3 regions of the Lysinibacillus pakistanensis genome follow, and region 2 is predicted to be linked to each of the others. Evidence: a T-box and tRNA genes for the amino acid it is inferred to sense, from the RefSeq annotation. Region 2 holds a T-box; the other regions hold tRNA genes.
What was found. The T-box of region 2 lies ahead of alaS (alanine--tRNA ligase). A T-box ahead of a tRNA ligase gene usually reads a tRNA of that ligase, here a tRNA-Ala.

Region 1 (2,222 bases), 490 kb from region 2:
TTAAGCTCTTTAGCGCCGATGGTAGTTGGGGGCTTCCCCCTGTGATAGTAGGACGTCGCTAGGCATAATACCCAGGAGGATTAGCTCAGCTGGGAGAGCATCTGCCTTACAAGCAGAGGGTCGGCGGTTCGAGCCCGTCATCCTCCACCATATGCCGGTTTAGCTCAGCAGGTAGAGCAACTGACTTGTAATCAGTAGGTCGTGGGTTCGATTCCTATAGCCGGCACCATTTTGAGCCATTAGCTCAGTTGGTAGAGCATCTGACTTTTAATCAGAGGGTCGAAGGTTCGAGTCCTTCATGGCTCACCATTAAGATTACCAACAAATATATGCGGGTGTGGCGGAATTGGCAGACGCACTAGACTTAGGATCTAGCGCCGCAAGGCGTGGGGGTTCGACTCCCTTCACCCGCACCATTTTAGTAAAATTGCCAGATAAAAACTTATGCACATGCGGAAGTAGTTCAGTGGTAGAACACCACCTTGCCAAGGTGGGGGTCGCGAGTTCGAACCTCGTCTTCCGCTCCAAATGTGCCGGGGTGGCGGAACTGGCAGACGCACAGGACTTAAAATCCTGCGGTAGGTGACTACCGTACCGGTTCGATTCCGGTCCTCGGCACCATTTTTAATGCGCCCGTAGCTCAATTGGATAGAGCGTCTGACTACGGATCAGAAGGTTATGGGTTCGACTCCTGTCGGGCGCGCCAAAAGAACGAACGGGAAGTAGCTCAGCTTGGTAGAGCACTTGGTTTGGGACCAAGGGGTCGCAGGTTCGAATCCTGTCTTCCCGACCATTTTCTAAAATTATTATGGGGCCTTAGCTCAGCTGGGAGAGCGCCTGCCTTGCACGCAGGAGGTCAGCGGTTCGATCCCGCTAGGCTCCACCATAATAAATAACCAGTATAAAGATCCTGGCGGCGTAGCTCAGCTGGCTAGAGCGTACGGTTCATACCCGTAAGGTCGGGGGTTCGATCCCCTCTGCCGCCATCTTAAAGGACCTTTAGCTCAGTTGGTTAGAGCAGACGGCTCATAACCGTCCGGTCGCAGGTTCGAGTCCTGCAAGGTCCACCATTTATATATTGTTACGGAGGTATACCCAAGTCTGGCTGAAGGGATCGGTCTTGAAAACCGACAGGCGGGTAACACCGCGCGGGGGTTCGAATCCCTCTACCTCCTCCAGTTTTTAAATAAATGGTGCTTGAGAACTCGAAAAGAATATAATTATCGCGGGGTGGAGCAGTGGTAGCTCGTCGGGCTCATAACCCGAAGGTCGTTGGTTCAAATCCGGCCCCCGCAACCAAAAAGGTCCCGTGGTGTAGCGGTTAACATGCCTGCCTGTCACGCAGGAGATCGCCGGTTCGATCCCGGTCGGGACCGCCATTATTTTTCAAGAGTAGACATGAGAAGCAAAGAATGAGCAAGCTTAGCATGGACAAAAAGGGTCAGTAGCTCAGTTGGTAGAGCATTAGATTGAAGCTCTAAGTGTCGGCGGTTCGATTCCGTCCTGACCCACCATTTATGCGGGTGTAGTTTAATGGTAAAACCTCAGCCTTCCAAGCTGATGTCGTGGGTTCGATTCCCATCACCCGCTCCAAGGGCCTATAGCTCAGCTGGTTAGAGCGCACGCCTGATAAGCGTGAGGTCGATGGTTCGAGTCCATTTAGGCCCACCATTATTCCGAAGTAGCTCAGTTGGTAGTAGCACCTGACTGTTAATCAGGTTGTCGCAGGTTCGAGTCCTGCCTTCGGAGCCATTTTTTATTTGGGGAAGTACTCAAGAGGCTGAAGAGGCGCCCCTGCTAAGGGTGTAGGTCGGGTAACCGGCGCGAGGGTTCAAATCCCTCCTTCTCCGCCATTGGCCCGTTGGTCAAGTGGTTAAGACACCGCCCTTTCACGGCGGTAACACGGGTTCGAATCCCGTACGGGTCATACGAGAAAAAGCAGTAGATGTTAATTTACATCTACTGCTTTTTTATGATTTCTTCGTTTGTTTTTGCTTGATATGTTAAAAGCATAAAAAATCCTTATACATCCTTCGATATAATCTTTCATTCTGAATAAGCTACAAATATACTCGTAGCCGAATTATTTACTGTCATTTAGACAAATATTCCATGGTAAATCTCAATAATATTGGTATATCCTTTGGAATAACTCTAGCTTTCTTTTATAATAGAGGTTGAATAGAATTAGTAGGAGGTTATAAATATGAAGAAAAAGCAAA
Region 2 (2,222 bases):
TTTTGTTATTTAAGGAAGGTGATGAGAAATGGATAGTAGTCCTGAGCCGGGTAAGCAAATGTTAGGAAGAAATAAACAATTAAGGATCGTCGATTTCTTATCGCCGAAACAACAATAGGGTTATGCCTGTTTGTTCTCCTTAAATAATAAAACATGAGGTGAAAAACAATGATTAAAATCCATTATTTTAAAAAAAGAAGCAACGTAGTAGAACATGATTTTAATTTGAAAGAATTTAAACATGGCCTCCATGCCGAGGATTTATTATGGGTTGACTTATATGCATATAGCTACAATGAATTAAATGATATCGCGGAAATTTTTGGCTTCCATCCATTAGCGGTAGAGGATTGCTTAAACGAAGGTTCTCGCCCTAAAATGGATCATTATGGCGACTATAAATTTTTTGTTTTTCATGCCCCGATCTATAATGAAAAAAGTAGCAATGAAATAACTACAGTAGAATTAAATATTTTTATGGGTCCTAATTATGTTGTAACGGTTCATAAGCAAAAGCTTAAATGGCTAGGTCACATCGAAAATATTTGCTTAAACAGTACAAAGTATTTAGATAAAGGCACTGATTTTCTTTTGCATACACTTATTGACGGCATTACTGATGAATATTTCCCAGTTTTAGAACGGATTAGAGCGCGTATAGATGAGCTTGAAGAGGAAATATATGATTATCAGCCGAAAATAGTTACAGAGGAGTTTCTTGCGCTTAAGCGAACTATTATATTCATTCGACAGGCAATTATGCCACAAAAAAGAATTTTTTCAAATAGTAATGGTCAGTGGAAATTTGAAATTCGTGAGGAAAATATTCCATTCTATAAAGATTTAAATGACCATCTTGAACGAATTGTTGAATCGACAGAAACCTATAGAGATTTAGTAAACAGTACCTTAGATACTTATTTTTCAATTATTAGTGGCAAATCAATTGAAAAGCTTAATCTGCTTACTGTAATATCAACAATTATGCTGCCATTATCAGTCATTACAAGCTTTTTTGGCATGAATGTTCCATTGCCATATCCGGATTCACCAATTACAACGATTACAATTAGTGTATTTTTAGTTGTATTTACTTGGGGAATGTGGGCATACTTCAAAAAAATGATTGCCTAATGATGCTTAGTCATACTAGTGCCAATTGACAGAACAAAATATTTTTTTTATAATGCTCGATAGAAAATAGTAAAAACGATGATGGAACAAGTACGTATTTGTGGGTGTTCAGAAAGGGATTTCTTGGCTGAAAAAATCCTCACATGGCAGATACCGAAAGCTACTCCAGAGTGCAGTTAATCTCTGCCGTTCACTTACGTTACAAGTGCTAAAGAGGTAAGTATTTTTTACTTACAACTAGGGTGGTACCGCGAGACAACTAACAAGTCCTCGTCCCTTATTGGGATGAGGGCTTTTTTATGCTTATTTGCGGATTCATATCGTAAACTTAACAAAATTAATGAGGAGGAATTTATCCTATGAAAGCAGCAGATATTCGCCGTATGTATTTGGAATTCTTTAAAGAGAAAGGTCATCATCATGAGCCATCAGCTCCACTAGTACCCATTAATGACCCATCCTTACTTTGGATTAACTCTGGTGTTGCTACTCTTAAACCATATTTTGATGGACGTGTTATTCCAGAAAATCCACGTATCACAAATGCGCAAAAATCGATTCGTACAAATGACATTGAAAACGTAGGTAAAACAGCACGTCACCATACGTTTTTCGAAATGCTTGGTAACTTCTCTATTGGAGATTACTTCAAAAAAGAAGCGATTCATTATGCTTGGGAGTTCTTAACAGATAAAAAGTGGATGGGCTTTGATCCAGAGCTTTTATCTATTACTATTCATCCTGAAGACCAAGAAGCCTATGATGTTTGGCATAACGAAATTGGAATCCCTGAAGAACGTTTAATCCGATTAGAGGGGAACTTCTGGGATATTGGAGAAGGTCCTTCTGGTCCAAACTCAGAGATTTTTTATGACCGTGGAGAAGAATACGGCTCTAATGATAGTGATCCAGAAATGTATCCAGGTGGAGAAAATGAACGCTACCTTGAAATTTGGAACTTAGTGTTCTCACAATTCAACCATAATCCAGATGGTACGTATACGCCGCTGCCAAAGCAAAATATTGATACAGGTATGGGTCTTGAGCGTATTGTGTCAGTTGTTCAAAATGTTCCAACTAACTTTGAT
Region 3 (2,222 bases), 500 kb from region 2:
TTTTGAAAGAATAACCACTTTCATGAGAACTTCAAAATTCAGTTTATTTTGAAGCTTAAATAAAGGAACTTATGCTAAGAACGCAACATCCATGTTGCAACGCAGAAGCCAGCACATCCATGTGCAAGTCTAGTGATGATGGCAAAGAGGTCACACCCGTTCCCATACCGAACACGGAAGTTAAGCTCTTTAGCGCCGATGGTAGTTGGGGGCTTCCCCCTGTGAGAGTAGGACGTCGCTAGGCATAATACCCAGGAGGATTAGCTCAGCTGGGAGAGCATCTGCCTTACAAGCAGAGGGTCGGCGGTTCGAGCCCGTCATCCTCCACCATATGCCGGTTTAGCTCAGCAGGTAGAGCAACTGACTTGTAATCAGTAGGTCGTGGGTTCGATTCCTATAGCCGGCACCATTTTGAGCCATTAGCTCAGTTGGTAGAGCATCTGACTTTTAATCAGAGGGTCGAAGGTTCGAGTCCTTCATGGCTCACCATTAAGATTACCAACAAATATATGCGGGTGTGGCGGAATTGGCAGACGCACTAGACTTAGGATCTAGCGCCGCAAGGCGTGGGGGTTCGACTCCCTTCACCCGCACCATTTTAGTAAAATTGCCAGATAAAAACTTATGCACATGCGGAAGTAGTTCAGTGGTAGAACACCACCTTGCCAAGGTGGGGGTCGCGAGTTCGAACCTCGTCTTCCGCTCCAAATGTGCCGGGGTGGCGGAACTGGCAGACGCACAGGACTTAAAATCCTGCGGTAGGTGACTACCGTACCGGTTCGATTCCGGTCCTCGGCACCATTTTTAATGCGCCCGTAGCTCAATTGGATAGAGCGTCTGACTACGGATCAGAAGGTTATGGGTTCGACTCCTGTCGGGCGCGCCAAAAGAACGAACGGGAAGTAGCTCAGCTTGGTAGAGCACTTGGTTTGGGACCAAGGGGTCGCAGGTTCGAATCCTGTCTTCCCGACCATTTTCTAAAATTATTATGGGGCCTTAGCTCAGCTGGGAGAGCGCCTGCCTTGCACGCAGGAGGTCAGCGGTTCGATCCCGCTAGGCTCCACCATAATAAATAACCAGTATAAAGATCCTGGCGGCGTAGCTCAGCTGGCTAGAGCGTACGGTTCATACCCGTAAGGTCGGGGGTTCGATCCCCTCTGCCGCCATCTTAAAGGACCTTTAGCTCAGTTGGTTAGAGCAGACGGCTCATAACCGTCCGGTCGCAGGTTCGAGTCCTGCAAGGTCCACCATTTATATATTGTTACGGAGGTATACCCAAGTCTGGCTGAAGGGATCGGTCTTGAAAACCGACAGGCGGGTAACACCGCGCGGGGGTTCGAATCCCTCTACCTCCTCCAGTTTTTAAATAAATGGTGCTTGAGAACTCGAAAATAATATAATTATCGCGGGGTGGAGCAGTGGTAGCTCGTCGGGCTCATAACCCGAAGGTCGTTGGTTCAAATCCAGCCCCCGCAACCAAAAAGGTCCCGTGGTGTAGCGGTTAACATGCCTGCCTGTCACGCAGGAGATCGCCGGTTCGATCCCGGTCGGGACCGCCATTATTTTTCAAGAGTAGACATGAGAAGCAAAGAATGAGCAAGCTTAGCATGGACAAAAAGGGTCAGTAGCTCAGTTGGTAGAGCATTAGATTGAAGCTCTAAGTGTCGGCGGTTCGATTCCGTCCTGACCCACCATTTATGCGGGTGTAGTTTAATGGTAAAACCTCAGCCTTCCAAGCTGATGTCGTGGGTTCGATTCCCATCACCCGCTCCAAGGGCCTATAGCTCAGCTGGTTAGAGCGCACGCCTGATAAGCGTGAGGTCGATGGTTCGAGTCCATTTAGGCCCACCATTATTCCGAAGTAGCTCAGTTGGTAGTAGCACCTGACTGTTAATCAGGTTGTCGCAGGTTCGAGTCCTGCCTTCGGAGCCATTTTTTATTTGGGGAAGTACTCAAGAGGCTGAAGAGGCGCCCCTGCTAAGGGTGTAGGTCGGGTAACCGGCGCGAGGGTTCAAATCCCTCCTTCTCCGCCATTGGCCCGTTGGTCAAGTGGTTAAGACACCGCCCTTTCACGGCGGTAACACGGGTTCGAATCCCGTACGGGTCATACGAGAAAAAGCAGTAGATGTTAATTTACATCTATTGCTTTTTTGTATTATAAAGACATTCTTATAGATTCTATTTTTTGTGGATTACATTTTAGATTATGGGAAACATTTACA

Region 1: it encodes a tRNA-Ala, which carries the amino acid that the T-box ahead of alaS (alanine--tRNA ligase) is inferred to sense. The anticodon was not compared.
Region 3: it encodes a tRNA-Ala, which carries the amino acid that the T-box ahead of alaS (alanine--tRNA ligase) is inferred to sense. The anticodon was not compared.

Annotation. Positions count from the first base shown of each region.
Region 1 is NZ_CP126101.1:4,062,486-4,064,707, reverse strand. Features, by position in the region: rRNA gene rrf (5S ribosomal RNA) at 1-64, shown strand, start outside; tRNA gene QNH24_RS20280 (tRNA-Val) at 75-150, shown strand; tRNA gene QNH24_RS20275 (tRNA-Thr) at 154-229, shown strand; tRNA gene QNH24_RS20270 (tRNA-Lys) at 234-309, shown strand; tRNA gene QNH24_RS20265 (tRNA-Leu) at 332-416, shown strand; tRNA gene QNH24_RS20260 (tRNA-Gly) at 453-527, shown strand; tRNA gene QNH24_RS20255 (tRNA-Leu) at 533-621, shown strand; tRNA gene QNH24_RS20250 (tRNA-Arg) at 630-706, shown strand; tRNA gene QNH24_RS20245 (tRNA-Pro) at 717-793, shown strand; tRNA gene QNH24_RS20240 (tRNA-Ala) at 811-886, shown strand; tRNA gene QNH24_RS20235 (tRNA-Met) at 913-986, shown strand; tRNA gene QNH24_RS20230 (tRNA-Ile) at 994-1,070, shown strand; tRNA gene QNH24_RS20225 (tRNA-Ser) at 1,086-1,178, shown strand; tRNA gene QNH24_RS20220 (tRNA-Met) at 1,225-1,299, shown strand; tRNA gene QNH24_RS20215 (tRNA-Asp) at 1,304-1,379, shown strand; tRNA gene QNH24_RS20210 (tRNA-Phe) at 1,439-1,514, shown strand; tRNA gene QNH24_RS20205 (tRNA-Gly) at 1,520-1,593, shown strand; tRNA gene QNH24_RS20200 (tRNA-Ile) at 1,595-1,671, shown strand; tRNA gene QNH24_RS20195 (tRNA-Asn) at 1,676-1,752, shown strand; tRNA gene QNH24_RS20190 (tRNA-Ser) at 1,763-1,853, shown strand; tRNA gene QNH24_RS20185 (tRNA-Glu) at 1,856-1,927, shown strand; gene QNH24_RS20180 (S-layer homology domain-containing protein) at 2,207-2,222, shown strand, end outside.
Region 2 is NZ_CP126101.1:3,573,942-3,576,163, reverse strand. Features, by position in the region: gene QNH24_RS17775 (magnesium transporter CorA family protein) at 169-1,134, shown strand; T-box leader at 1,204-1,415, shown strand; gene alaS (alanine--tRNA ligase) at 1,494-2,222, shown strand, end outside.
Region 3 is NZ_CP126101.1:4,070,101-4,072,322, reverse strand. Features, by position in the region: rRNA gene rrf (5S ribosomal RNA) at 129-244, shown strand; tRNA gene QNH24_RS20405 (tRNA-Val) at 255-330, shown strand; tRNA gene QNH24_RS20400 (tRNA-Thr) at 334-409, shown strand; tRNA gene QNH24_RS20395 (tRNA-Lys) at 414-489, shown strand; tRNA gene QNH24_RS20390 (tRNA-Leu) at 512-596, shown strand; tRNA gene QNH24_RS20385 (tRNA-Gly) at 633-707, shown strand; tRNA gene QNH24_RS20380 (tRNA-Leu) at 713-801, shown strand; tRNA gene QNH24_RS20375 (tRNA-Arg) at 810-886, shown strand; tRNA gene QNH24_RS20370 (tRNA-Pro) at 897-973, shown strand; tRNA gene QNH24_RS20365 (tRNA-Ala) at 991-1,066, shown strand; tRNA gene QNH24_RS20360 (tRNA-Met) at 1,093-1,166, shown strand; tRNA gene QNH24_RS20355 (tRNA-Ile) at 1,174-1,250, shown strand; tRNA gene QNH24_RS20350 (tRNA-Ser) at 1,266-1,358, shown strand; tRNA gene QNH24_RS20345 (tRNA-Met) at 1,405-1,479, shown strand; tRNA gene QNH24_RS20340 (tRNA-Asp) at 1,484-1,559, shown strand; tRNA gene QNH24_RS20335 (tRNA-Phe) at 1,619-1,694, shown strand; tRNA gene QNH24_RS20330 (tRNA-Gly) at 1,700-1,773, shown strand; tRNA gene QNH24_RS20325 (tRNA-Ile) at 1,775-1,851, shown strand; tRNA gene QNH24_RS20320 (tRNA-Asn) at 1,856-1,932, shown strand; tRNA gene QNH24_RS20315 (tRNA-Ser) at 1,943-2,033, shown strand; tRNA gene QNH24_RS20310 (tRNA-Glu) at 2,036-2,107, shown strand.